DNA from 4 places in the Cobetia sp. 2AS genome. Region 4 is predicted to be linked to each of the others. Evidence: predicted binding sites of a transcription regulator. Region 4 holds the regulator's gene; each other region holds the start of a gene.

Region 1 (7,180 bases), on a different contig from region 4:
GCTTGCCCGGGTAGATGATGAAGCCACGTGCCTTGAGCTCGGCGTAGAAACGTGAAAAGTCGAAGTCCGGGTGTGCCGGGCTCAGGAAGGTGGTGATGATGGGCGACAGCCAGGCATCGTCGAGCAGGGTCGTGAAGCCGCGCTGACGCATGCCTGCCACCAGTCGCTGCATGTTGGCGCGATACCGGGCGTGGCGGCCCGCGACGCCGCCCTCCTCGGCGTGTTCCTTCAGCGCCTGGTGAAACGCCGCCACCACGTGAGTCGGCGGGGTATAACGCCATTGGCCGGTGCGCTTGAGGTACTGCCATTGATCGTGCAGGTCCAGTGACAGCGAGTGACTACGCCCCTGTGCCGCCTGCAGCGCATCACGCCGGGCGATCACGAAGCCGAACCCCGGCACCCCCTCGAAGCATTTGTTGGCCGAGGAGATCAGCGCCAGAAACGGAATACGTTGCGCATCGATCTCCAGCGCCCCGAAGCCACTCATCGAATCGAGGATCAGCTCACGACCGTGTGCTGCCACCACCTCGGCGATGTCCGCCACCGGATTGAGCATCCCGGAGCTTGTCTCGCAGTGAATCATGGCGACATGGCCAATCTCGGGCCTTTCCGCGAGTCTGTCGGCCACGGCCTTGGCACACGGCGCCTCGGCATCGCCCCATGCCAGCACGTCGCAGTCACGCCCCATGCGGGTCAGCAGACTGACCAGCCGCTTGCCATAGGCGCCATTGACCAGCACCAGCGTCGTACTCGTCGGCTCGATCAGACTGCCCAGCGCCGCCTCGACCGCGAAGGTACCGCTGCCCTGCATCGGCACGCACTCATGGTGCTCACTGGCATTGGCACAGCGGAGCAACTGCTGGCAGATCTCGGCGGTCTTGGTGTTGAAGTCCTGATCCCAGGAGCCCCAGTCCTTCATCATGGCGGCCTTGACGCTCGCACTGGTGGTCAAGGGACCGGGAGTCAGCAGGTACGGATGTTGAATGCTCATTGGTATATACCAGTTAATTTGCACAAAAAAAAGACGGCCAACGGCGTAATCAAGTCGCCTGTCGCCAGCGTTGGGCACGGGTCAACAGCAGATGACTGACCACCGCATGCAGCAGCTTGACGCCCAGACAGGTGAAGAAGATCAGCACTGCCATGGCGGCCGCGCTGGCGAAGTGCCCGGCTTCGTCGAGATGCATCACCGCGATGGAGGCCAGTCGGGTATCGCTGTTGTAGAGAAATACCACTGCCGAGACGGTCGTCATCGCGTTCATGAACAGATAGGCCGAGATATCCAGCACTGACGGCAGAGACACCGGCAAGGTGATGCGGCAGAAGGTCTTCCAGAACGGCACCTTGAGTGAGGCACCGACCGCCTCGAATTCCCCATCAAGCTGCTTGAGCGCAGTCACCGAGGTCAGGTGGCAGACGGTATAGAAATGCACCAGGGTGTTGAGCACCAGAATCGCGAAGGTGCCGTAGATCCAGTTCAGCGGGTTGTCGGCCTGGTTGAAGTAGAAGATGTAGGACAGACCCAGCACCATGCCCGGCACTGCCATCGGCATCATCGCCATGAAGTGTAGCCCCTGGCGCAGCGGGCGATAGCCCTGACTCTTCTCGGTCAGCCAGGCGTTGAAGAAGATGACCAGCGTGCCGATCAAGGTGACCCAGAAGGCCAGCGTCAGCGAGTTGAGCCACGCGTTCCAGCCACCACCCGCCAGCGCCTTGAAGGCGTAGTGATCGAGGGTCAGGCTCAGGTTGTAGGGCCAGAACTGCACGAGCGAGGCGTAGATGGCGGTACCGATCACGGCCAGAATCGCGGCGGCCACGCCGTAGCAGAGCAGCGTGAAGACCCAGTCACGCAGCGGGCTTGGCGTCGGCTGCCAGGGCACGGCGCGCGCCGAGAGCTGCGCGACCTGACGGCGCTGGATCCAGCGGTCCACCGCGAAGGACAGCAAGGCCGGCAACAGCAGGATGACGCTGACCACCGCGCCCATCTGGAAGTTCTGCTGCCCCACCACCTGACGATAGACATCGGTGGCCAGCACACTGAACTGCCCGCCGATGATCTTCGGCACGCCGAAATCGGTGATCGCCAGCGTGAAGGCCACGAACGCACAGGAGATGATGCCGTAGCGCGCGCCCGGCAAGGTGATGGTCAGAAAGCTGCGCCATTTGGGCGTTCCCAGCGCATCCGCGGCTTCATAGAGACGGGCATCGCTGTTGCTGAGCGCCGTCATCATGATCATCAGCGCATGCGGGAAGATCCAGAAGGTCATGCCCATCACGATGCCGATGGGGCCGTAGATGCTCTCCCCCAGCAGCACATCCTTGAACCAGCCCTGATTGCCGAACAGATACACCAGACTGATGGCTGGCAGCAGTGACGGAGCCAGTAGCGGCAGGATGGACAGCATGCGGAAGACGCGCTTGCCCGGCATGCAGGTTCGGGTGATGCCGTACGCGCACAGGAACGCCAGACTCACCACCGTCAGGGTACTGATCAACGCGATGCTGACGGAATTGATGATCGAGCCGACCAGCGCCGGCGTCTGCACATAGCGCGCGAAGTTGGCCAGGCCGACGAAGTCGCCGCTGCGGTCCTGCACGCTCTTGATCAGCATGGTGGCGAGCGGCAACAGCAGCCCGATGACCAGCAGCGCCAGGGCCAGCAGCAACATCAACAGACGCAAGCCGGACTCGCCTGACAGCCGACCCGGCAAGGGCAATGCGCGCGCCATCATGCCTGCGCCTCCACCAGCGGATACAGGCGGATCGCCTCGGACGGCAGACGCACACCCACCCGGGCACCGACCCGCACGCCCAGTGACTCACTGTCCTTGAGCGCCACATCCGCCGACAGTGTCTGCCCACAGCCCTCAAGCGTCAGAGTGATACGCAGGAAGGCGCCGAGAAACTCGACGTGATCCACCTGCGCCGACAACCCCTCACCCACTGCGCACAACGAGACGGCTTCCGGGCGAATGGCCAGACGCGCCTGATCCAGGCCTTCCAGATCATGCGCCGCGCATTCCAGTCGCTGCTGCCCCAGACGCAAAGTACTGGCGTTTTCGGGACAGCATTGCAGGAAGTTCATGCTGCCGATGAATTCGGCCACGAAGGCGCTCGCCGGCTGACGGTAGATCTCGGCGGGAGTGCCGATCTGCTCGATCACACCATGGTTCATCACCACGATGCGGTCCGCCATGGCCAGGGCCTCTTCCTGGTCGTGGGTCACCATGATGGTGGTGACGCCCAGCCGTGCCTGCAGTGCCTTGATCTGACTGCGCAGATGCAGGCGTACGCGCGCATCCAGTGCTGAAAGCGGCTCATCGAGCAACAGCAGCCCCGGCTCGGTCGCCAGCGCCCGCGCCAGTGCCACGCGTTGCTGCTGGCCCCCGGACAGGGCCGCCGGATACTTGCCTTCACTGCCGGCCAGGTCCACCAGGGTGAGCAGCTCCGTCACGCGACGACGCATCGCATCACGCGCATCGCGCCGATTGCGCAGCCCATAGGCCACGTTGTCGAACACGGTGAGATTGGGGAACAGCGCATAGGACTGGAAGACGATGCCGAAGTCGCGCGCCTGCGGCGGCAGTCGCGAGATGTCCTGGCCGCGCTGGTGGATGGTGCCTTCGCTCTGCGGCGCAAGCCCGGCGATGGCGCGCAGCAAGGTGGTCTTGCCACAGCCGGAGGGGCCGAGGAAGCACACGAACTCGCCTTCGCGGATCGCAAGGTCGATCTCGCTCAGGGCCGTGAACTGGCCATAGCGCTTGGTGAGGCCGCTGATCTTGAGGTGAATGCTGTCTGACGACGCAGAACGCGTGGTGAGTGCCTGAGGCGCTGCGTCACGCGCAGGCGCCCGGGCTGCAGGGGCGGATACCGCGCGCGGCGAGGCGCCGGCAGTCGATGGCGGCGCTTGACGCGAGGCGTGATGACGCGGGGGTGCGGTCACAAGAGACATGCGAGAAACTCCCGACCCCGGCGCAAGGCGCCGGGGCAATGACGAAGGTGGCTGGGCGTGACTTACTGACTGTCGGACTTGCCGTCGTAACGGCGCTGCCATTCGGCGAGCACTGCATCCCGCTGGTTGGCCGCCTTGGCAAAGTCAGCCTCGATCATCATCTCGGTGATATTGGCCGGATAATGCTCGATCGGCTTGGCCACCCCCGGATAGGCCACGACCGCATAGCCTTCGTTGTAGAGTTCATTGGCCGGCTTGGACACAGCCCAATCCATCAGCGTCTGCGCCGCCTCACGCTTGTCGGTGCCCTTCATGATCGCCGCGGCTTCCATGTCCCAGCCCAGCCCTTCCTCGGGGAAGACCAGGTCCACCGGTGCGCCCTGTGCCTTGAGGCGCGCGCCTCGGAAGGCGAAGGACACCCCGACCACGGCCTCGCCGGAACCGGCCAGGTTGCAGGGCGCGGAGCCTGAGTGGGTGTAGCGGGCAATGTTGTCGTGCAGGCGGTCCATGTACTCCCAGCCGCCCTCGTCACCCCACAGCTGCAACCAGCTGGCGACATCCAGATAACCGGTACCGGAAGAACTCGGGTTGGGCATGATCACGTGGCCCTTGAACTCGGGACGCGTGAGGTCTTCCCAGGACGTCGGCTTGGGCACTCCCAGTCGCTCACCTTCGACGGTGTTGTAGCAGAGCGAGGCGACCCAGGCGTCCATCCCGACCCAGGACGGGTCCTGGCCATCACGGTAGGCGGGGTCGACGAACTTGGTATCCAGCGCCTCGACTCCCTTGGGGGCATAACGCGACAGCATGCCTTCCTTCTCGAGCACCAGCAGGCTGGTCGCGGCCAGGCCCCACACCACATCCGCCTGCGGGTTGTCCTTCTCGGCAAGCAATCGTGCGGTGATCACGCCCGTGGAGTCGCGTACCCATTTGATGTCGATATCCGGGTGCGCCTGCTGGAAGCGCTCGGCATATTTCTGCAGATCATCGGACTCCACCGCGGTATAGACGGTGAGCTCGGTGGCCGCCTGGGCATTGAGGGAAACGACCAGACCAACGGCACTGGCCAGCAAGGAACGGGTGAGGAAGGAACGGGTCAAGAAGGACATCGGGACTCTCCAACGCTTGGAATGAATGGCTCTCGCCATCTGGTATATACCAAGAGTATGGGCGGGCCGAATGACACCCCCGTGACAGTCAGTTGAAACCCCAGTGAAACAGTGTTACCTCATATAGTGTCCCTGCAGCGCTGGCTCAGGGCTTGTTCTTGAGCGTGACGGTGATGCACAGCGCGTTGTGCAGCCAGCGCTCTTCGTCATAGCCGATGGGACGATGCTGCTCATCGAAGGTAGCGCGACGTACGGTCAGACCGGGGCTGCCCATGGCGACTCCCAGCTCCCGGGCGGCCTGCTCCCCCAGCGACTCGGAGTAGAAGCGCAGCTCACGGTGGGCCAGCGTCAGGCCGTAGCGCCCGCGCAGCTCCGCCCACAGTGACACCCCGAACTGGCCCTCCTCGAGCAGTCCCGGGGCGCGCTCCGGCACCACCCACATCGACTCGCTGAGCACGGCGCGCTCATCCACGAAACGCCGGCGGCGAATAAGATAGAGCGGTGTCTGGGCCGCCAGGCCAAGCGCTTGCGCAGCCGGTGGGTGGGCCTGAAGATCGGTCAGCAGCACTTCCGTGCGTGGGCGCCGCCCCTGCGCCGTCACATAGTCATTGAAGCCGGAGTCACGCGTGGGGTCGTAATCCAGCCGCGGCGGCGACACGAACCACCCACGCCGATTGCTGCGATGAATGCGCCCTTCCCCCTCCAGCTGCCCCAACGCCTGACGCAACGTCACGCGCGTGGTGTCAAAGCGCTCGGCCAGCACGCGTTCAGAAGGCAATCGCCCCTCTTCAAAGGCATCAGGGTCCTTCAGCTGTTCGCGCAGGCGATCGGTAAGGTGGAGGTAATACGCATCACTCATGACGGGGAGTCCTGACCAAAGATGAAGAGGGTTGCCACTACCGGGTAATAACACGGCGCCGCTTGCCCCGCCGGCGAAGAAAATGCCCGGGACTCTGCGCCGCCAAACGGCTGGATGCTCCAGAAACTATCACATTCGCGTGACTCGCACTGGCCTGCCAGCTTACGTGCAGGTGGCGCTGCAGGATTTCATGACAGCCGCCTGGTTGAGCTCACAGGCGTGGAGGGCGGTGGGATGGCACGCTGATGTTCAAGGGGGGTGAACGCACAATGCGCAGCCTCTAAGGGCCGCGCATTGAATGGGCAAACAGGAAACGAATGAGCGGCGGAGAACTCAGAACTCGCTGACGATATTCAGGTACTGCTGCATGTCCCCGACCATGGCCTGCTCCAACAGCTTGCCTGTCTCGATGGCATAGGGCTGCTGGAAGTGAATGTCCCACAGGTCTGACTCCGTGCGCCAATGCTCGTATATCACCAGCGTGTCGTCCTGCCCGTCGATGGTATACAGATCAAACACGAGATTGCCCGGCTCCTCACTGCGCGTCTTCGCCACATGCGTGGTGAATTGTTGCAGCAACCGAGCGCGATATTCTTCCTTGATCTTGAAGATGAAGAAGATACTAAATACCTCATCTTCCGGCTGCACGTGCCTGGGGTTCGTCTCATGCAATGGCGCCGGGTCAGTATCGTTCAAGGGCATCACCTCGAATGGCGATGCCAACGCCGTGTCAGCCAGTTTCAGCAGGGCTTGCGCGTAGGGCTGATTCACATGTGCCTGATGCGCTTCGGTGCTTGCCCAGCGCTCGTAGGCGAAGATGGTGGTGGGAGAATCCTTGGCCGCGAAGAAACGCATTTCCAGCATCCCCGGTTCAGCCGCTGAGCCCAGCTTGTTGTCAGCCAAGGCCTGCTTGAAGGTATCGAGTTGTTCGGGCTTGACGTCAAATTTCACGATCAAGGTGAGCATGGAGATGCCCCTTATAGTCAATGGTTGTCATCGGCCCAACGGCAAGACCTGCTGCGTCACGTGGCAGCAGCTCTGTCTTGGGAAGTGACTGACACTATCTTTCGCTGCCTGGCTGAAAAACCCGCGGCACGGAGAAAGACTTTCAATGAAACCTTGAACGTGAATTTAGCCCCCTCCACAGCAATGCGGCGCTTGAAACATGAGCCCGCGGCACTCACGCAGATCCAGAACGAAAAATCCCGCAGCCAAGGCTACGGGATCATCGAATACAGATACCACATGGGCAAGCTCACA
Region 2 (7,180 bases), on a different contig from region 4:
GAGGCGGGCAGATGGGCGCTGGCCATCGGGATGGCAGCATCGACCAGCGCCTGGGCATCGTGGCCAGGGCTGAGCTTGAGCTCCAGATTCAGGCGCATGTCCAGGCGTGCGATCAGCTCCAGCGCCTGCTTTAGCGAGGCCATGCGCTCACCGGCAAAGCACGCATTGAACCAGCTGCCGACATCGAAGGTCTGCACGCTGTCCCAATCGAGATTCTTGAGCTTGCCACGCCCATCCGAGCAGCGATTCACGCCGGCATCGTGCCAGATGACCGGCGTGCCATCGCCCAGCAACTGCACGTCCAGTTCCACCCATTGAAAGCCTGCCTCATGCGCCGCCTGAATGGCGGCCAGGGTGTTTTCCGGCGCATAGGCCGACAGGCCGCGATGTGCGATCGCCAGGGGCAGGGACAGGACGCTGTCAGTTGAATGTGATGCGTCGGCTGAATGTGACGATGAAACCATGGTGAATCCTCACAGAAAGAATGGCATGTCTGCCCGCCACGCAGCTGTGGCGCTGATCGGTCGAGGCGGATCACTGATGCTCAGACGCGAGACGGATCAGGGCAGGTCTCAAGCATTACCATCCAATGATGACGTTATCAGGGCAAGGGGTTCCGTCGGCCCGCGACAGGACGACAGCGCTCATTCGGTGGCCGCTGTCGCCTGCTCGCGAGTTGCCAGCCGCTTGCCGTCGGCGCCGAACAGATGGGCACGCGCCGGAAGGATGGCCAGGCGCAGCGTCTGTTCTTCCGCGACGGCGTGCTCGCCATCCAATCTCACCACCAGCGGCTCGCTCTGGCCTTGCAGTCGGCAGTACGCCAGGGTGTCCGCACCCAGCGGTTCGACCAGCTCGATGCGCGCCTCAAGCTCCGCGGCCCCTGCGGGCAGGGCATCGGCTGCTCCCAGTACCTGCAGGTGCTCGGGGCGAATGCCGAGGGTCAGCTCAGCGCCCGTGGCCAGGCCTTCGCCCTCATCACTCTCACCCTGCAGGGCAATGGTTGCGCCACACGGCAGCGCAAGGCCTGCCTGTGCCTGGGTGGCGCTCAGGAAGTTCATCGCCGGCGAGCCGATGAAGCCGGCGACGAACTGACTGGCGGGCTGATCGTAGAGCGCCATCGGCGTGCCGAACTGCTCGACATGGCCGCCATTCATCACCACCAGGCGATCCGCCAGGGTCATGGCCTCGGTCTGATCATGGGTCACGTAGACGGAAGTGACCTTGAGACGCTTCTGCAGGCGGCGAATCTCGAGACGCATCTGCACACGCAGCTTGGCGTCCAGATTCGAGAGTGGCTCATCGAACAGGAAGACCTGTGGCTTGCGCACGATGGCGCGCCCCATGGCGACACGCTGACGCTGGCCGCCGGAGAGCTGCTTGGGGCGGCGATCGAGCAGCTCGGTCAGGCCCAGCAGCTCGGCGGCCTCGCTGACGCGCTGCTGGATCTCGTCCTTGGGCGTGCGCCGATTCTTGAGGCCGTAGGCCATGTTGTCGAACACGCTCATGTGCGGGTAGAGCGCGTAGTTCTGGAACACCATCGCGATGTCGCGCTCGGCGGGTTCCAGCTCATTGACGCGCTTGCCGTTGATCTCCAGATCGCCCTCGGAGATGTCTTCCAGGCCCGCCAGAGTGCGCAGCAGGGTCGACTTGCCACAGCCGGAAGGCCCGACGATGACGATCAGCTCGCCTTCGCCGAAGGCCAGGTCGATGCCATGCAGGGCCTGGTAGCCATTGGGGTACTGCTTCTTGAGCTGCTTGAGCGCCAGTGTTGCCATGAGTTGTGTATCCAGAGCGGTGGCGTGACGGGCAAGTCTGTCCATCACGGCGTAACGGAATCAGGGGGCTTGGGGCGAGGTGTCGCGGGTCGGAGCGCGAGATCACTTCTCGCTGTCCACCAGGCCCTTGATGAAGTAGCGCTGCATGAACAGGATCACCAGTACCGGCGGGCCCATGGCCAGCAGCGTGGTGGCGGTGACGTCCTGCCACGGCACCAGCCCATCACCGGTGGTCAGCATGCGCTTGAGGCTGACGACGATGGTCAGGTAGTCGGCATCGGTGGTGATCAACAGCGGCCACAGATACTGATTCCAGCCGTAGATGAACATGATCACGAACAGTGCCGCGATATTGGTCTTCGACAGCGGCAGCAGGATGTCCTTGAGAAAGCGCCACGGCCCGGCGCCATCTATGCGCGCGGCCTCGACCAGTTCCGCCGGAATGGTCAGGTAGAACTGACGCAGCAGGAAGGTCGCGGTGGCGCTGGCGATCAGCGGCAGGATCAGGCCGGCGTAGCTGTCCAGCATGTTGAGGTCGGCCACCACCTTGAAGGTCGGCAGGATTCGCACCTCCACCGGCAGCATCAGGGTGATGAAGATCAGCCAGAAGCACAGCTTGCGGAAGCGGAACTCGAAGAAGACGATCGCGTAGGCGGCCAGCACCGAGATGATGATCTTGCCGATGGCGATGCCCAGTGCCATCAGCATCGAGTTGAACAGCAGGGTCATCACGTCGGCGCCGAGACTGCTGACCGGGTCTGCCAGCAGCTGGCGGTAGTTGTCCAGGCCAGCCTCGCCGATCCAGACGGGGGCGACGTTGGAGTAGAGGTCACCCATCTCGTGAGTACTGGCGCTGAAGGCGATCCAGACCGGCAGGAAGAACAGTGCGCAGCCGACGATCAGCAGGGCATGGCTTGCGATATCAAGCCCGGGGCGGTTGTAGCGCATCAGTACTGCACCTTCTTCTCGACATACTTGAACTGGATCAGCGTCAGCACGCCGACGATGACCATCAACAGCACGGACTGGGCAGCACTCGAGCCCAGGTCCTGCCCGACGAAACCATCTTCATAGACCTTGTAGACCAGGGTGCGCGTCGAGCCGGCCGGACCGCCCTGGGTGGTGGCATCGATGGTGCCGAAGGTCTCGAAGAAGGCGTAGACCACGTTCATCACCAGCAGGAAGAAGCTGGTCGGCGAGAGCAGCGGGAAGGTGATGGTCCAGAAACGCCGCCAGGGGCCGGCGCGGTCCATCGCGGCCGCTTCCAGCAGGCTCTTGGGTATCGCCTGCAGACCGGCGAGGAAGAACACGAAGTTGTAGCTCATCTGCTTCCAGATCGAGGCCAGCACCACCAGCAACATGGCCTGATCTCCATTGAGCTTGTGATTCCAGTCGATGCCGATGGCGGACAGCAGCTCCGGCAGAATGCCCAGCGTCGGGTCGAACAGGAACAGCCATAGAACCCCGGCCACGGCGGGCGCCACGGCGTAGGGCCAGATCAGCAGGGTCTTGTAGGCGTGTGCGCCGCGCAGCACGCGGTCCGCTAGTACGGCCAGCCCCAGCGCCAATGCCATGGCGCCGAAGGCTACCGCAAAGGAGAAATAGGTGGTCGTCCATAGTGTCGTGAGATATTCCGGCTCGCTCAGCACGCTGACGAAGTTGCTCAGCCCGGTGAATTCCCGTGAGAGCCCGAAGGCATCCTCGACATAGAAGGCCTGTTCGATGGCCTGGTAGGCCGGCCAGAAGAAGAACACGGCCACGATCAGCAGCTGAGGCGCCAGCAGTATCCAGGGCGTGATGGGGTGTCGATTGAAATGGGCCATGCAGCAGGGGTCTCGCAAGCAAGGAGGGACTGGGTGGTTCCGTCGGTAGCACGGAGTCGGCAAACCTCGGCCGCTCCTGCGCCATCAAGCCGTGAGAGAAGGGAAAGGACACCGGATGTCGGATGCGCTTTCCCTTCTCTGGCTGGAGAAAATAGCGGGAGGGCGAGCCCGGCATGGGCCCGCCTCCGGTGTGGCGATGATCAGCCGTTGGCGCGTTCGAACTTCTCGAGCAGCGAGTCGCCGCGCTTGACGGCGTTGTCGAGACCGTCCTGCACGCTTTCCTTGCCGGAGAAGATCTTCTCCAGCTCTTCATTGATCACGTCACGAATCTGCACCATGTTGCCCAGGCGCAGGCCCTTGGAGTTCTCGGTCGGCGTCGCGGAGGTCATCTGGGTGATGGCGACGTCAGTGCCCGGGTTCTCGGCGTAGAAGCCCTGTTCGCGCGTCAGCTCTGCCGCGGCAGTGGTGATCGGCAGATAGCCGGTGAACTGGTGCCAGTCGGCCTGCACTTCAGGCTTGGAGAGGTACTGGAAGAACTTGGCGACGCCCTGGTATTCCTCATCGCTGTGACCGGACAGCACCCACAGCGAGGCGCCACCGATGATGGAGTTCTGCGGCGTCTCGATCACGTCGCTGTCATAGGGCAGCGGTGCCACGCCGAACTCGAAGCCCTTGGCGCTTTCCTTGACGCCGGCATAGCTGGCGGAAGAGCCCATCATCATCGCGCACTCGCCGGAATAGAACTTGGGCGCCGCGTCATCGAAGCGACCGCCGAACACGAAGCGCTTGTCGGCCTGCCAGTCATCGAGACGCTGAATGTGGTCGACCACGGCGGTCGTGTTGAATTCAAGGCGGGTATCGGTGCCGGCGAATCCATTGGCCTGGCTGGCGAAGGGCACGTCATTGCGCGCCGAGAAGTTCTCCAGCATCACCCAGGACGGCCAGGTGGTGGTCAGGCCACAGCTGGCGGCGCCGGAATCGACGACCTTCTTGAGCGCGGCGCCCATTTCCTGCCAGGTCTGCGGGAGGGAGTCGACGCCCGCCTTGGCCAGCACGTCCTTGTTGTAGTAGGTCACCGGCGTGGAGGAGTTGAACGGCATCGACAGCATCTTGCCGTCGGTGTCGGTGTAATAGCCGGTGACGGCAGACAGGTAGGCGTTCGGATCGAAGGCGGTGCCTTCCTGCGGCGCGAAGTCTGCCATCAGCTGATGCACCGGGACGATCGCGCCCTTGGCGCTCATCATGGTGGCGGTGCCGACCTCGAAGATCTGCACGATGTCCGGGCCCTTGCCGGCGCGGAAGGCGGCGATGGCGGAGGTCATGGTCTCGGAGTAGTTGCCCTTGAAGACCGGCTTGACGACGTAGTCGTCCTGGCTGGCATTGAAGTCGGCCGCGATCTCGTCGACCTTCTTGCCGAGTCCGCCCCCCATGGCGTGCCACCACTCCACCTCGGTGGCGGCGAGGGCACTGGCGGAGGCGGAGGCGAAACCGATGGCCAGCGCGAGGCTGGCGAGGCGACGAGTCGCGGTGGCAGTCGTGCGGGTGCTTGCATGATGAGTCGGGCGGCGCATGGTCAAACTCCTGAGAGGTTCCCCTGGCCAGCTTCCGCAACAAAGAAGAAGGACGCTGGCCGCTGACGATCGATGGCGACGATCAAGTGAACATTTTCTTGTTCTTTTGATGATCGTCCGAAAAGCGTAGACGACTCTATAGCGCCCGCCTTACAACTTTGTGACAGGAAGATGTTCATTCGAGCGAGGCTGAGCTTATGGCTGAATTTGTGACTGAGTTTGTGAATGAGCAGCGAGTGTGTGGCGCCGCCAGCTCGGCTCATACTGGCAAGCGAGGCGCCGGGGGTAACTCAAGTCCGGAATAAGCGGCCGGCGAGCGAGTGTGCTAGTCTTGCGCGCTGAAAATGCCTGTGGCGGAGAACGCGATGAAAGTGGTTGAAGTGAGTGCCGGTGCCCGACGTGATGCCTGTCTGGCGATGCTGTGCGCCGAAGTCCATGGCCGCGAGGGTGGTCTGGATGCGCTGGTGAGTTACGCCGGCGTGCGTGGGGTGTGGTTCGAGAATGAGATGGCGCGCCTGTTCGCGCTGGTCGACGATGCCGAGCGCATCCACTCTGCCGCGCTGCTGGTACTCGACGAGAACGCATGTGGCCTGAATCTGGCGCTGTGGGCGACGCCGACGGTGCATCGCGGTCACGACCACGGCATCGCGCTGGTCTCCCAGCTGTCCGATCACGGCCGCCTGCAGGTGCGCATCACCGACAGCTCACTGGTCAGTGTGCTGCGTCGCGCCGGCATCAGCGACTGGCTGGAGGCCGAGGCCGAAGGCGATCAACCGCGCGAGCTGGTCGGCATGAATCCGGCGGCGCGTGTCGGCAACCTGGCGGCCCTCGACGCGCCGCTGCGCCTGGACCGCGAGCGCATCAAACGCTCCTTCAAGGCGCGCCCGAAGGACTTCGAGACCTACAAGAACGCCTTCGTGCGTGACCTGGAGCACTTCGCGCGTCATATCTGAGGATGAGATGACGCAAGCGAATGACATGCTCTGCCAAGACAAAGGCCCCGCTCAGTGAGCGGGGCCTTTGTGGTTCTGCGATCGGCGATCAATTCCTGTATCGATCAGGTGGGCGTCGATCAAGCGGGCGTCGGCCAGTCATCAGGCGGCGTCCTGCTGCGGGTTGGAGGCGGTGCCGTCACTCGCCATCGGCTTGCGCACGAAGGCGTCGAATTCGAAGTGGTCGACGGTCAGCATGTCGAGTACCTCGGCTTCGAAGACGCGCATGAAGTCGCCATCCTCGGCGGACAGGATGCCTGCCTCGACCGCCGCTTCGATACGCGCTTCCGGTGACAGTGCGTCGGCCGGAATCTCGCCCTTGTGGTAGGCCTTGGCCAGCGCCTTGTAGATCGGCTCGGCGCGCGGGTAGTCCTTGAGCAGCGCGTTGTAGCGGGCGAGGGCGTTGTCCTGCTGGCCTCCGTCCTGCGCGTCCCAGGTGTTGTCGGTCAGCTTGGCACGCAGTGCAGTGTCGGTGGAGACGGCGCGGGCGATCTCGCGGGTCAGGCTGTCCTTGGGCATGGCGAACTGACGGCCACGCGGCAGGGCGATCACGCGCAAGGCAGTGCCCAGCGCACGGTTGGGCAGGTTGGCGAACAGCTCATCCAGTGCCTTTTCCGCGCGGTGCAACAGCCATTGCATGCTGTAGTGGAACAGCGCCTCTTCGTGTTCGCAGGCCTCGGATTCGTGCCACTGCTTGAGCGTCAGTGACGCCAGGTAGAGGTTGGAGAGCACGTCGCCCAGGCGTGCCGACAGCATCTCGCGCGCCTTGAGGCTGGAGCCGAGGCTTGCCATGGCCGCATCGGCGGACAGCGAGAAGGCGGCGCTGAAGCGGTTGATGTGGCTGGCGTAGGGCGTGGCGACGGCGTCGAAGCCGGTGGCCTTGCCGCCGATGCCGAAGCTCTGGGTGAAGGCGCGTGCCGCGTTGCCGAAGATCAGGCCGGCATGGCGGAAGAAGGCCTTGTCGAAGGCATTCAGGTCATCGGCGTCCTTGGCGGCCAGCTCCTCCAGCACGTAAGGAT
Region 3 (7,180 bases), on a different contig from region 4:
GCGCCGTCTGCAGGGAGAACGCTGGCGCGAGTTGACCGACCAGTTCTCGGCCCCGGCCGAACTGCTCGAACGTCAGCAGCGCCTGCAACAGCAGCTGCAGGACGCCCTCGATGCCTGGCATCGCCATCAGCTGTGCCAGGGCGAGCTGGATGCCGCGCTGGTCGACAATGACATCGACCAGCTGCGTCGTCTGGAAAGCGAAGTGGCCTGGCCTGCGGGTCTGCCGCAGACCGCCAGCCTGAGCGCGGTGCGTCAGGCGATCAGCGCGGCGCAGCCGGAAGAGCCGACAGAGGCAGCGCAAGAGCAGGACGCGCTCGATGGCAGCCCTGCACAAGACGCCGAGTCAGCCGACGCCTCCCGCGCGGCCGACGGCAAGGCGAGCCTGGATCTGGACGCACTGGATGCCGAACTGGCACGCCTGGAAGCGGATCTCGATGCCGGCAAGCTCAAGCCGGCCAGCCGCCTGCATCGCTCACTGCGCGATCGCACCGAAGGCCAGCTCGACAATGCCCGCCAGACCCGCCTGCGCCAGCTGGGCGCGCGGGTCGCGGAACTCCGTGACTGGCAGAACTTCGTCGCGGCGCCCAAGCGCGAGCAGCTGCTCGAGGCCATCACCACCCTGAGCGAGCGTGATGACATCAGCGATGAGCAGCGCGACCGCCAGCACCAGCAGCTGATTCAGCAATGGCGCGAGCTGGGTGATGCGGCCGCCAGCCGCGATGCCAGCCAGGCCTTCCGCACCGCCTCTGACGCCATCAAGCTGCGCCTGCGGGATTACCGCGAATCGCGCAAGCAGCTGCGTGAACACAATCTGGCCATGCGCGAAGCGCTCTGCGAGCAGCTCGAATCGCTCAACGGCCACGCCATGGACGATGCCGACCCCGACTCCCTGCGCCAAATCCGCGATCGCGCCCGTGAGGAATGGCGTCGCCACACGCCGGTGCCCGCAGGCCCCGGTCGCCAGCTGTCGCATCGATTCGGTGAGGCACTGACGGCACTGCAGGGGCTGATCGACAGCCGCGCGGGCCAGATCGCCGCCGCCAAGCAGGCACTGGTCGACGCCGTCGAGGCACTGGCCAATGAGGACTCGCCGGCACGTGCCCGCGCCGAACAGGCCAAGGCACTGCAGAGCCGCTGGCGCGAGATGGGCCGCGCGCCCAAGGGCGAAGAGCAACGCCTGTGGGCCGCCTTCCGCGCGGCGTGCGACCGCATCTTCGCCGCGCGTGACCAGGACCGCGAAGACCGCGACAGCCGCGAGCAGGCACGTCTGGATCAGTGGCAGGCGCTGATCGAACGCCTCGACAGCTGGGAGCCGGAGACACTGGAAGACGCCGCCCTGCTCGATGACGCCCTGAAGGAAGCCGACACCCTCGGCCCGCTGCCGCGCGGCAAGCGGGGCGACGGCATGCGTCGTCGCTGGACCGGCATTCTCAAGCGTCGCGAGCAGCGTCTGGATGAACTGCACGCCCTGCAACTGCGTGAGGAATGGCAGCAGTGGCGTGATCTGCTCGAACAGCACGCCGTGGCGGATGCCAGCGCGCGCAACGGCGACGTGCAGGATGTCGAGCTGCCGAACACCTCGGCCTTCGATGACAACAGCCGTCAGGCCAATGCGGCGCGCAACCAGATGCGCCAGGCCCTGCCGAGCAACTGCAGCGCCGCCAACGAGCGCCTGGCCGAGCTGCGTGTCCACCTGGCCATTCTGTTCGAGGCCCCGCTGGGCAGCGAAGATGAATCACGCCGCCTGACCGTGCAGGTCGCGCGCATCAACCAGCAGCTGGGTGAGCGCATGGAACGTGAAGAAGAGCTGGATGAGGTGCTGGATGCGCTGCTCGCCAACGGTCCGCTGGACTGGGACGCCTGGCAGACCGAACTGCCGCGCTTCGATGCGCTGTTCAATCACTGAAGTCAGTGCTCTTGAGCTGGTGACGACGCGCTCGCAAGACTGAAGTCATGGCAACGAAAAGCCCCCGCCTCGATAGAGACGGGGGCTTTTTCATTCTCTCGCCAGGCGGGGCCGGGTGCCAACCCTGCACTGGCTCGCGCTAGCGCTAGCGCAGAGCATCAGCCCATGAACTGGCCGCCATTGATATCCAGGTTGGCACCGGTGATGAAGCCGGATTTCTCGTCGGCCAGGAAGGCGACCGCACGTGCAATCTCGTCCGGCTGACCATAACGCTTGACCGGGATGGTCTCGCGGATCGATTCACGGATCTCTTCGGGGATCTTCATGATCATGTCGGTGGCGATGTAGCCCGGCGACAGGGTGTTGACGGTAATGCCCTTGGTCGCGGTTTCCTGCGCCAGCGCCATGGTCAGACCATGCATGCCCGCCTTGGCGGCCGAGTAGTTGACCTGGCCGAACTGGCCCTTGCGGCCATTGATGGAGGAGATGTTCACGATGCGGCCGTACTTGTGCTCCAGCATGTCATTGATGACGGCACGGCAGGTGTTGAAGACGCTGTCGAGGTTGCAGTTGATGACTTCGCGCCACTGCTCATAGCTCATCTTGCGCATGGAGGTATCACGCGTGATGCCGGCGCAGTTGACCAGAACCGCGATCGGGCCGAAGCGCTCGCGGATTTCGTTGACGCCTGCCTGACAGGCTTCGAAGTTGTCCAGCTCGATGCCGGACAGTGCGATGTTCTCGAACCCGGCAGCGCGCTGTTCCGACAGCCACCCCTCTGCCTTTTCCTTGTTCCTGTAACCCGCAATTACCTGATACCCCTGGTTCGCCAGCTCGCGGCAGATAGCGGAACCAATGCCACCGGTACCACCGGTAACCCATGCGACGGGTGCTGTTTGTGTCATCTTATTGTGTCTCCCTAATCCTGGAACGTCCTGTGTCCTTGGCTTGGGCACAGCTTGGCGAATCTACGGACACCCCCGCCCTGAGAAAACGAGAATGCCTGCAACGACAACAATGACCCGCGTCTCTAACAGCCTGATGACAATCGTGCACTCTGTGACGCCTGCCATCCGCCTGTGCGAGGCGCGTCCTCCTCAGTATGGACAGGATGCAGCGGGAATGTATGTAGCAGATCTCTCACACAAGATGCCGATAATCGCTCAAGAGGCGCAGACGGGCTGGTGACGACTCACCGGACACGAGAAGTTTGCGTCAATTACGGGATAACGGTTGACGCAGCACTGTATATCCTTATACTACGCCCCACGTTGATGCGGGGTGGAGCAGTCTGGTAGCTCGTCGGGCTCATAACCCGAAGGTCATCGGTTCAAATCCGGTCCCCGCTACCACTGACAAGTCGTTGCCTATCAAGGTAATTGCCTGTCAGACACCAACGTGATGTTGCGGGATGGAGCAGTCTGGTAGCTCGTCGGGCTCATAACCCGAAGGTCATCGGTTCAAATCCGGTTCCCGCTACCAACCTCTGATGCGTCAGAGTTGGAGCAAAGGCAGTACCCAGTGTTGCGGGGTGGAGCAGTCTGGTAGCTCGTCGGGCTCATAACCCGAAGGTCATCGGTTCAAATCCGGTCCCCGCTACCAAGAATTCGAAAGGCCTGATGCCATGCATCAGGCCTTTTTCGTATGCGTGAAATTCCTGTGCGATGATGGCGTGGAAGCCGGTTCACGGGCCTGGCTACCCCTATCCACACCGGGCCTATCCACACCGGGCCTCTCCACACCTGGCCCCTTCACACTCATCACGTAAGTCCCAAGGGAGTGCCTGCATGCGCCACTGGCTGGTCAAGACCGAACCCGATGCCTTCTCGCTGGATGACCTGCGCCGCGAATCACCGGCGCTCTGGGATGGCGTGCGCAACTATCAGGCGCGCAACTTCCTGCGTGAGATGCAGCTCGGTGATGTCGTGCTCATCCAGCACTCCAGCTGCAAGGTGCCTGCGGTGGTCGGACTGGCCGTCGTCAGCGAACTCGCCCTGCCCGACCCGACGGCCAGTGACCCCGAGCACAAGGGCTTCGACCCACGTCAGGTGGCGGATATCGATGCCGACAAGCCTCCGCGCTGGGTCGCCCCGCGTCTGAGCTATCTTCGCCCGCTGCGCACCACCCTGCCCATCGCGCGCCTGAAGGCCCGGCCCGAGCTGGCGGATAGCCACCTGGTGCGCCGCGCACGCCTGTCCGTGATGCCGCTCAGCGAGAGCGAAGCCGCCTGCATCGCCAGCCTGGCCGGCGACACCCTGCTGCCGTGAACCGACGCGCCCGGGACGCTCGCGCGAGGAAGTGTCCGGCAGCGCCTTGAACTCCACTGCGACGGGCCGCATCATCAGGCCAACCGGCTCGCGCGCGAGCCTTGAATCGCAGACAGAATTTCGGGGCATGCACCATGATCATCGATCCCAATACCGGCCAGCCACTGACCGGCAATGACACCACCGCCGCCCAGCCACAAGGGGTGGTCGGCGGCGGTGCCGCCAGTGCACCGCGCCAGGCAGAAGACGCCAACACCTACATCATCGATGTGGACATGAGCAATCTTCAGCAGGTGCTGGAAGCCTCACAGCAAGTGCCGGTACTGCTGGATTGCTGGTCGCCGCAGAGCGAGCACTGCCTCGTCCTGACGCCGATCCTCGAGAAGCTGGCACGTGAATATGCAGGCGGCTTCATCCTGGCCAAGCTGAACGCCGAGGAACAGCAGGACATCGCCGCTCAGCTGGGCGTGCGCTCGGTGCCGGACGTCAAGCTGGTCATCCAGGGCGGTCTGGCAGGCAACTTCACCGGCGCACGTCCGGAAGCCGAGATTCGCCAGTTCCTCGAGCAGCACAAGGTCCAGCCGGCGGCAGGAGCAGGTCCCAGCCTCGCGGAGCAGGCGGCCACTGCACTGGAAAGCGGCGACCTCGTCACCGCCAAGGCGCTGTATCAGCAGCTGGCGCAGGAATCCCCCGAGACACCGGAATACCGCATCCACCTCGCCTCGGTGCTGGTCGCCGAAGGCAATGGTGAAGAGGCCCGTCAGCTGCTGGACTCCCTCAAGCCGGAAGACCGTGACGGCGCGCAGGCGCGTGGCGTACGTGCGCGCATCGACTTCATCGCCGAGGCTCCCTCTCCCGAAGAGGTGCAGGCGATGATCGAGCGGGACGACAGCGAAGCCCGCTACCAGCGCGCCATGCGTGACCTGGCGGATGGCCATTACGAGCTGGCGCTGGATGCCCTGATCAGCCTGGTGAAGACCGATCGCCAGTACGGCGATGATCTGGCACGCAAGACGCTGCTGCGTGTCTTCGACGCCCTCGGCGCGACCCATGAGCTGACCGTGCGCTTCCGTCGCCAACTGTTCGCTCTGATGTACTGATCGTGCTGATGTACTGATCGTGCTGGTGCGCTGATCGTGCTGGTGCGCTGACCGTATCAATGAGTTGATCACGCCACGCAGACGACAAGGCCCCGCCTCCGGTAAAGGAAGCGGGGCCTTGTCATTGAGGGCCAGCCGTCGCGCCGATTCAAGGGCTAACGACGGCTCCAGCCCTTGAGAAGCGAGGGGCGAGCACGCGATTCGCGCACGCTGGGCGGAAAGTCCACCTCTAGTTCCTGGCCCGCAGACTTCACGGCGTCTGGCGCAGACGGGGTGGCAGATGACGCCGCGGGCGCACGGCAGCGGGAAGATGGCGGCGACGAACGCGCCAGGCGCAGGCTCCCGCCCTGACAACACCATTCCCGACAGGCCGTCACGCCTGCATCCCTGCTTGCTGGCCGCCCTTGTCGCGGCGTCTCTGCCACCTCATGTCTCATCGTCGCATCTCCTGATGACAAGCCCCTCCCGATGAGCGGCCTGACTTCAGAGTTGACGATAATGATTCTCAATTCAAGTTTGCAATGAGCGATAGCTGCCAACGAAACGCCGCAGGCTGACCCAGATCAACTCCGGCCCTGTCGACTCCCCTTCTCGGCCGCTTCGCTCGCCCCCGCGATCCCTTCGCCAACCTCAGCCTTTCTGCAGGCGCTCATCCATCTGCTGCAGCGCCTTCTCCAGCTGCACGCGCGTGGTGCCGTAGTTCAAGCGCACGAAGCCCGGCCAGCCGAAGTCTGCGCCATCCGACAGCGCGACATCGCATTCCTCGAGCAAGGTCTGCTGCGGAGATTCCCCGAGCCCTGCCTTGCGCATATCCAGCCAGGCCAGATAGGTGGCCTGCGGGCGCGACATGCTGACGCCGTCCCAACGTGCCACGTGGCTTTCCAGCAGATCGAGATTGTCACGCAGCACGTTCAGCAACTCCTGACGCCACGGTTCACCCTCGCGCCACGCCGCTTCGGTCGCGGCCATGCCCAGCACATTGGTATCGGGCATCAAGCCATTGGCGGCGCCGGTGAAGCGTGCACGCAGCTTGGGATCGGTGATCACCGCGCAGGCGAACGTAAGCCCAGCGGTGTTGAAGGTCTTGGAGGGCGCCCACAGGGTCACGCAGCGCGCCGCCAGTCGCTCGTTCAGGCTGGCCAGCGGGATATGGCGGGCCGTCGGGTCCACCACCAGATCAGCATGCAGCTCATCGGAGACCACCAGCAGATCGTGACGCTCGACCAGCTCCGCCAGCGCCTCGAGCTCTTCCTCGCGCCAGACGCGGCCGGTAGGATTGTGCGGGTGGCACCATAGCAGCAGCTCGGTCTCGGGCGTGATGGCCGCTTCCAGCGCCTCCAGATCCAGACGCCAAGGGCCGCCTTGCGTCTCGGGCTCTGCCAGCGGTGCCATCTGCGCCAGTCGCCCGGTCTTCTGGGCCACCTTGAGGAAGGGCGGGTAGATCGGGGTCGTCGTGACCACGCCCGCGCCGGGAGAGGTCAATGCCAGACTGGCCAGGTGCAAGGCCGGCACCACGCCCGGCAGCCAGACGATGGCGTCACGCGGCACCTCCCAGCCATAATGCTCGCGACTCCAGTCACACAGGCTGTCATCGAGGCCCTCCGACGGCTTGGCATAGCCGTAGACCGGGTGCGCCACTCGCTCGGCCAGCGCTCGCGTCACGGCGGGCGGGGCGCTGAAGTCCATGTCGGCGATCCAGAGAGGCATGACGTCCGAGGCGTAGCGATCCCACTTCTGGGAAGGATACTGGCGTCGATCGAGCGGGGTGATGAAATCGAATGGCAAGATGGAGTCTCCCTGTGGCGGGCAAATTTGGCAGGCAACGCGAGCAGTGCTCTCGACTCACGCCGCCCTCGGGCGGCGAGAAGAATACCTGTGGACCAACTACAGCATAAGGCTTTGTGCAT
Region 4 (7,180 bases):
GTCACGCAGGCCATATGAAAATGCCACCGGCCCCGCAGGGCGGAACCGGTGGCATCAGCATGACAGCCGACAGGGCTTTTGATGACGACGATTGGAAGCCATGGCGACAGCCACCCCGGGTCTGCGCTGAAGCACGAGCCGAGGTTACTTGGTCACTGCATCCTTCAACGACTTGCCGGGTTTGAAGGCAACGGTCTTGCTGGCCGGGATGGTCAGCGGCTTGCCTGTCTGAGGGTTCTTGCCGGTACGCGCCGCACGCTGGCGCACGGTGAATGACCCGAAACCGATCAGTGAGACGTCATTGCCTTTGGCCACGGTATGAGTGATCTCGTCGAGAATCACGTTCAGTACCTGACTGGCCTTGTCCTTGGATAGATCCGCACGCTCGGCGATGGCCGCAGCGAGTTCTGGCTTGCGCATGAAAAGCCCTCCTGGTTTGGCATTCTGCACGGGCGGCCAAGCCGCCGTTTCCATTGTTGTTCTTGCACTTGCTAGCGGTGGCGTATGGCGGCGACGCAATCCGCTCCCGGCAAGCTTTGCCGTATCAAACCTGTCGATGGCAGCAACCTGTCAGACGACGCCCGCTGAGCAGCATGTCTGACGGAGCATTCACTATCGTGCCTGACCGCGCTGGCAGCAAGGGATTTACGACCATCGATCATGGCATCGCCTAGCCTAGCAACGGCGGCGCCTGCCGCGCCAGCTCGACTTTCCTGCGAACGGCGGCGCCTGTCAACGCATATCCAATCAAGCGTTCGTTCATATCCAGTGCACGCGCTTCGAGGTCATCGCCTTCACCGTTGATTTCCCAGCGCGCCACGGCCGAACGCGGCGGATAGGCCACCACCGGCAAGGCCGGTGTCTTGACCAGCACCGGCCACGCCTTCCAGTCGAGCACGCTCGGCTCGCCACACAGGTTGGCTGCCAGGGTGCGCGCAGCCATCTGCAGCGGCTGGACATACATGGCATTGACGCCCTCGACACTGGCGCAATCGCCCAGCGCCCAGATATGCGGCTGGGAGGTGGCCAGGTGACGGTCGACACGGATGCCATCACCACCGGCGCTCAGACCCGCGGCCTGCGCCAGACGAATACGCGGCGCCAGCCCGGTGGCCAGCAGAACCACGGAGCCCGTCAGGCGACGACCGCTCTGCAGTCGCACCTCGACCGGCGCAGCCTGACGCTCGGCCTCCTCGCCCGAGCTTGCGGCGATGGTCTCGACCATCTCGCCCTGGCGACGCGTCACACCGAGCCCATCCAGCGCCGCGCCCAGACGCTGCCCCAGCGCTTGCGGCAGCAGCCCATCCAGCGGAGTTTCCTCCGGCGCGACCAGCGTGACGCGGTGGCCGGCCGCCGTCAGATCATTGGCGTATTCACAGCCGACCAGTCCGGCACCGACAATCACCACATGCCCCTCTTCCCCGCGCTCGCGGGCCTTCGCCAGCGTCGCGCAGAAGGCCGCATAGTCGTCGAGGTCATTGATGCTCTGCACGCGTGAGGCCACTTCCGCGGCGACGGGGAAGGGACGACGCGGCGCGGCGCCGAGTGCCAGCACCAGCTCGTCATAGGCCAGACACTCCTCGCCCAGCCATAGCTGGCGGGCATCACCGTCGATGGCGGTGACGCGTTGATGGGTACGCAGCTCGGCATTCAACTCGTCCACCAGCGCCACCGGCGCCTGACGCGACAGGTCGGTGGCCGACATCTTCTTGGCGAAGGCGGTGGACAGCATGGGCTTGGCGTAATCGTGGCCGCTATCCTGGCTGATGAGGATCAGCCGGCTGTCCTTGTCACGCGCACGCAGCGCGCGCGCCAGACCAATGCCCGCCATGCCGGTACCAATGATGACAAGGGTGCGAGGGTCGCGCATGGCACCATCTCCTGAGATCGATCCGAGGGAAGCGCTGATGAAAGAGCGCCAGCAGCGTCCGTCATGAACGCCGATGAATGCGCCCAGCATACCAGCCCGCCAGCAGTGCAGGCATGCCTGAGCGGGAGGCCTTGCCGCCCGGCCATGCTAGACTCGCCATTTCGTCATCCTGACAGGGAATTCACCGTGGTCCGATGCCCAGCAGGCGAGCCTCATCGCGCAGCGCTCACGCCACAGACCTCCACCTGTGAGGCGCCTCATCCGTCAGCCGAGTCCCTGTGCCAGCCTGCGCCTCGCTGGCCTTCGCCCACGCGCGCGGCACCCGCTGCTTCGGCGGCGGTGCGCCGCCATTGGCAGCCGGCTGCCGCGCTGCAGGGGGTCATGCCAGCCGGCTGGTGGGCGTGGCTCTCCTCGACGGACTCGCTGACCCAGCGTCTTGCCAGCACCATGCAGCAGCAGGATGAACGCGATGACCAGCCCATCCAGGGCCTGCGCGTGCGCCTGCTGCTGCAGGACACCGGCCCCGCACGGCTGGATGAGGCGCGCCTGCTGGGCATCGGCCCACGCCGGCATGTCTGGCGACGCGAAGTGGCACTCTGTCATGGCGATACGCCATGGGTGATCGCACGCTCGCTGGCGGCGCTGGACCTGGCCCACGGTCATCGCCTCTCGACGCTGGGCGAGCGCTCGCTGGGCCATTGGCTGTTTCGCCAGCCCGACCTGACCCGCAGCGCCATCGATGTCAGCCGCGCCCCGCTGGTGCTTTCGAGCCCCAGGCCGCTGGCCCGCACCACCAGCCTGTGGATGCGCCGCTCGATGTTCTCGCATGGTCGCTTCAAGGTGCTGGTGCAGGAGGGCTTCACACCGGCCTTCCAGCACGCGCTGCAGCTGGCCTGAGCCTTGCGGCCGACTGGCCTCGTTTCCCTCTCTTCCCTTGCCCACTACCACCCGCCCAGGAGCCCCGATGACCGCGTCATCCACTTCCGCCGCTTCGCGTCCTTCCAGACTGGCCGACTACCTCGCCCTGACACGGCTGGACCGCCCCATCGGCACCTGGCTGCTGATGTGGCCGACCCTGTGGGCACTGTGGCTGGCGGCAGATGGCATTCCCGAGCGCACGACCCTGCTGATCTTCATCGCCGGGGTCTATCTGATGCGCGCCGCCGGCTGCGTCATCAACGACTACGCCGACCGCCATTGGGACAAGCATGTCGAGCGCACGCGTGATCGGCCGCTGACCTCGGGTCGCATCTCGGAACGCGAGGCGCTGACGCTGTTCGGGGGGCTGGTCGCGGCCGCCTTCGTGCTGGTGTGCTTCACCAACCTGACCACGGTGCTGCTGTCGATCGTCGCCGTGCTGCTAGCGGCCAGCTATCCGTTCATGAAGCGCTTCCATCATCTGCCTCAGGTAGTGCTGGGCGCCGCCTTCGGCTGGGCGATTCCGATGGCCTTCGCCGCGACGCTGGAGGAGGTACCGACCTACGGCTGGTGGCTGTTCGCGGCCAACCTGATGTGGACGGTGGCCTACGACACCGCCTACGCGATGGTCGATCGCAACGACGACCTCAAGGTGGGCATCAAGTCCACCGCCGTGCTGTTCGGGCGTGCCGACAAGCTGATGATCGGCCTGTTGCAGCTGGGCATGCTGGTGGTGTTGATCGGCATCGGCCTGCACTTGGCGCTGGGCATCTTCTACTGGCTGGGGCTGGCTGCCGCCGCCGTCACCTTCGTCTGGCAGCAACGTCTGATCCGTGAGCGTGAGCGTGCGCCCTGCTTCCAGGCCTTCCTGAACAATCATTGGACGGGTCTGCTGATCTTCGCCGGTATCGCCCTGGCGACCTGGCCGATGAGCTGACTCCTGCATAAACATTAGTATTATTTAATTTAAAGCGACCCCTGCCCTCTGTTGCTCCCCAGCCCACGGTTCATGCCTGCCTGCCGCGCCTCCAAGGCGGCTGGCAGGCTTGGGTGCAAGCTGCCATGCTGGCAGTTGTCATCTCGTTGTCATATAAGCGGGTTGTAATCGTCATCGACTTGTCATTCTGGCGCGTGCGCCGACTGCTGCATGGGATCTAGCGATGAGCTCCAAGACCGTACTGATTGTCGACGATGAATCCTCGATTCGCGAGATGATCGCCGTTGCCCTCGAAATGGCGGATTACCGCGTGCTGGAGGCAGACAATGCCCAGGACGCCCACGCCATCGTCGTCGATGAAAAGCCCGATCTGCTGTTGCTGGACTGGATGATGCCGGGCACCAGTGGCCTGGAGCTCGCGCGGCGTCTCAAGCGTGACGAGACCACCTCGGAGCTGCCGATCATCCTGTTGACCGCCAAGGGCGAGGAAGACAACAAGATTCAAGGCCTGGAAGCCGGTGCCGACGACTACATCACCAAGCCCTTCTCGCCGCGCGAGCTGGTCGCCCGTCTCAAGGCCGTGCTGCGTCGCACCACTCCCAAGGGGGTCGAGGAGGCGGTGGAAGTCGAAGGCCTGATGCTCGACCCGGCCAGCCACCGCGTCACCGCCCACGGCAACTCGCTGGATGTCGGCCCGACCGAATATCGCCTGCTGCAGTTCTTCATGACGCATCAGGAGCGCGCCTACACGCGCAGCCAGCTGCTCGATCAGGTATGGGGCGGCAACGTCTATGTCGAGGAGCGCACCGTGGACGTGCACATCCGTCGCCTGCGCAAGGCGCTGGGCACAGGCCATCAGCATCTGATCCAGACCGTCCGCGGCACCGGTTACCGCTTCAGCGCTCAGGCCTGAGGGATTCATGCGCTATTGGACCAACGAGCTATGGCGCCTCGGCTACCTTGCCGGTGGCTTCGGCCTGATCGGTGGCCTGCTGGGCCATCTGGGCTGGGGCCTGGCGCTGGGCCTTTCGCTGTATCTGTTCGTCCATCTCAAGCACTTGAAGAGCCTCTACACCTGGCTGATCACCAATCCCCATGAAGAGCCGCCGCCCGGCGATGGCGTCTGGGGAGACCTGCTCGATCGTCTCTACCGCTACCAGAAGGGCCAGCGACAGGCTCAGGAGCGACTGCGCAGCATCCTCAACCGTATCCAGGAATCCTCCGAGGCCATGCGCGACGGCCTGGTGATGCTGGACAACCACGGTGACATGGAATGGTGGAACAGCGCTGCCGAGCAGCTGGTCGGTCTCAAGGCCAGCCACGACCGCGGCCAGCACATCACCAACTATCTGCGTGACCCCGTCTTCATCGACTACTTCAACCGGCTGGCCTACCGCGAGCCGCTGACACTCCAGTCGCCGCTGTCTGACAACCTGACGCTGCAGATCTCCATCACCCTGTTCGGTGACAACGAGCGTCTGGTCATGCTGCGTGACGTCACCCGCCTCTATCGCCTGGAAGAGATGCGCCGCGACTTCGTGGCCAATGTCTCCCATGAGCTGCGCACGCCGCTGACGGTACTGGCCGGCTATCTCGAGACCTACTCCGATTACGCCGATGACCTGCCACCGCGCTGGCAGCGTGGACTGGGCCAGATGCAGAGCCAGACCGACCGCATGCAGCATCTGGTCGAGGACCTGCTGACCCTGTCACGCCTGGAAACCGACGAGCTGTCCGACAATGGTCGCTGCATCGACATGAGCGCCCTGCTCGGCCATATCCGCGACGACGCCGAAGGCCTGTCCCAGGGGCGCCACACCTTCTCCATCGAGGCCGATGCCAGCCTGTCACTGCGCGGTGAGGAGCAGGAACTGCGCAGCGCGATCTCGAATCTGGTCTTCAATGCGGTGCGCTACACCCCCGAAGACTGCCATATCACCCTGCGCTGGAAGGCGGATGACCAGGGCCTGCTGGTCGAGGTGGAAGATGATGGGGATGGCATCGACCCGGTGCACCTGCCGCGCCTGACCGAGCGCTTCTACCGCATCGACAAGGGCCGCAGCACCGCCACGGGAGGCACCGGCCTCGGGCTTGCCATCGTCAAGCATGTGCTGATTCGCCATCAGGGCCATCTGGAGATCGACAGCCACCCCGGCGAGGGTGCGCGCTTCCGCTGTCACTTCCCCGACGAGCGCGCCTGTCAGGCGAGCGCTCCCCAGGCCAGCAGTGCGCTAGCCCAGTGATGGGCTGAATCAGTGATGATCTGACCCGGACGCCAGCCCAACGCAGAACGCCCCGCAGCCACCTCGACAGGAGGCGACTGCGGGGCGTTTCGTTTGGTCAATCAGACGACGCTGCGGCTATTTCAGCGACGTGCCAACCTAGCGACGAGTCAGTTCAGCGACGAATCAGTTCAGCGACAAGCCAGCTCTGCGACAGGCTGTCTCAACGACGCGGCGCCGGCAACTGACGGTAGTGGCTCTGCCACATCAATACCGCCCCGGCGACGGCGCCCGGGATGAACAGCAGATTGGCCAGCGGCACCAGCGTCATGACGAACACCGCGGCGCCGAAGGTCAGTGAGGGCCACCAGCGCGCCTTGAGGCGCTGCTTCATGTCACCGAAGCTGACCTGATGGTTGTCCATCGGGTAGTCGAGGTACTGGATCGACATGCTCCAGGCCGAGAACAGTCCCCACAACAGCGGTGAGAGCAGGTTCAGGCCCGGAATGAAGCCGATGATGAACAGCGCGATCATGCGTGGGATGAAGTAGCCCAGCTTGGCCATTTCACGCCCCAGCGAGTCGACGCCGATCTTCATCAGGCCACGGTCATCGTCGATCAGGGTGCCATCCAGACGATGCTCGACCTTCTCGGCCAGAATGCCGTAGAAGGGCGCGGCGATCAGATTGGTCACCAGGCTGAAGGTGAAGAACACCACCAGCAACAGACTCACTACCAGCACCGGCCAGATCAACCAGCTGAGCCAGTCCAGCCACGTCGGTACCTTGAGCATCCAGTAATCGATCCAGCCACCGAACTGGTTGAACAACACCCACAGCGTGATGCTGTAGAGCACCAGGTTGATCGCCAGCGGTACGAATACGAAGCGGCGCAGCCCGGGGGTATAGACCATGCGGGTCCCGCGGACCAGCGCCGATACGGCATCAATCATGCGACGTCCTCGTCATCTCAAAAGAACCGGCCAGCCAGCGGGCTGGCCGGAGCCACACCCTAGCACTCCCGCCTGCGCGGCGCAGCTGTCGGCCGCCTGACACCGCTCGCGCTCCCACGACGCAATCGCCCCGCGACCTGCCGGTGGGCAGGTGCGGGGCGAAAGAGGCGACACAGGGGCAGGGAAGCGCGTCAGCTCACTTCTTGTCCAGGTCCTGCGGCTTCAGGTCATGGGTATCGGTGTGACGCACGTCCACGCCCTTGACCAGGAAGATGACGTAC

What was found. The regulator PhoB, encoded in region 4, activates phosphate uptake and scavenging genes when phosphate is short. The targets are predictions, from matches to a motif close to TGTCATANNNNTGTCANA.
Region 1: a site for PhoB is predicted at 5,131-5,148, ahead of QD356_RS03885 (putative 2-aminoethylphosphonate ABC transporter substrate-binding protein). Genes of this name have one in related genera too.
Region 2: a site for PhoB is predicted at 5,318-5,335, ahead of ugpB (sn-glycerol-3-phosphate ABC transporter substrate-binding protein UgpB). Genes of this name have one in related genera too.
Region 3: a site for PhoB is predicted at 2,936-2,953, ahead of phbB (acetoacetyl-CoA reductase). Genes of this name have one in related genera too.

The regions. Positions count from the first base shown of each region.
Region 1 is NZ_JARWKQ010000001.1:914,296-921,475, reverse strand. Features, by position in the region: gene QD356_RS03900 (2-aminoethylphosphonate--pyruvate transaminase) at 1-991, opposite strand, end outside; gene QD356_RS03895 (putative 2-aminoethylphosphonate ABC transporter permease subunit) at 1,041-2,732, opposite strand; gene QD356_RS03890 (putative 2-aminoethylphosphonate ABC transporter ATP-binding protein) at 2,729-3,952, opposite strand; gene QD356_RS03885 (putative 2-aminoethylphosphonate ABC transporter substrate-binding protein) at 4,015-5,061, opposite strand; gene QD356_RS03880 (UTRA domain-containing protein) at 5,207-5,920, opposite strand; gene QD356_RS03875 (antibiotic biosynthesis monooxygenase) at 6,254-6,886, opposite strand.
Region 2 is NZ_JARWKQ010000001.1:55,462-62,641, forward strand. Features, by position in the region: gene QD356_RS00245 (glycerophosphoryl diester phosphodiesterase) at 1-464, opposite strand, end outside; gene QD356_RS00250 (sn-glycerol-3-phosphate import ATP-binding protein UgpC) at 645-1,775, opposite strand; gene ugpE (sn-glycerol-3-phosphate ABC transporter permease UgpE) at 1,878-2,723, opposite strand; gene ugpA (sn-glycerol-3-phosphate ABC transporter permease UgpA) at 2,723-3,598, opposite strand; gene ugpB (sn-glycerol-3-phosphate ABC transporter substrate-binding protein UgpB) at 3,799-5,169, opposite strand; gene QD356_RS00270 (hypothetical protein) at 5,535-6,122, shown strand; gene QD356_RS00275 (acyl-CoA dehydrogenase) at 6,264-7,180, opposite strand, start outside.
Region 3 is NZ_JARWKQ010000010.1:27,069-34,248, forward strand. Features, by position in the region: gene QD356_RS17450 (DUF349 domain-containing protein) at 1-1,906, shown strand, start outside; gene phbB (acetoacetyl-CoA reductase) at 2,065-2,811, opposite strand; tRNA gene QD356_RS17460 (tRNA-Met) at 3,182-3,258, shown strand; tRNA gene QD356_RS17465 (tRNA-Met) at 3,312-3,388, shown strand; tRNA gene QD356_RS17470 (tRNA-Met) at 3,432-3,508, shown strand; gene QD356_RS17475 (EVE domain-containing protein) at 3,694-4,173, shown strand; gene QD356_RS17480 (tetratricopeptide repeat protein) at 4,308-5,273, shown strand; gene QD356_RS17485 (PatB family C-S lyase) at 5,904-7,058, opposite strand; gene QD356_RS17490 (hypothetical protein) at 7,179-7,180, shown strand, end outside.
Region 4 is NZ_JARWKQ010000005.1:79,867-87,046, forward strand. Features, by position in the region: gene QD356_RS13645 (HU family DNA-binding protein) at 145-420, opposite strand; gene QD356_RS13650 (FAD-dependent oxidoreductase) at 671-1,870, opposite strand; gene QD356_RS13655 (chorismate lyase) at 2,210-2,767, shown strand; gene ubiA (4-hydroxybenzoate octaprenyltransferase) at 2,835-3,725, shown strand; gene phoB (phosphate regulon transcriptional regulator PhoB) at 3,949-4,638, shown strand; gene phoR (phosphate regulon sensor histidine kinase PhoR) at 4,646-5,968, shown strand; gene cysZ (sulfate transporter CysZ) at 6,171-6,899, opposite strand; gene phoU (phosphate signaling complex protein PhoU) at 7,096-7,180, opposite strand, start outside.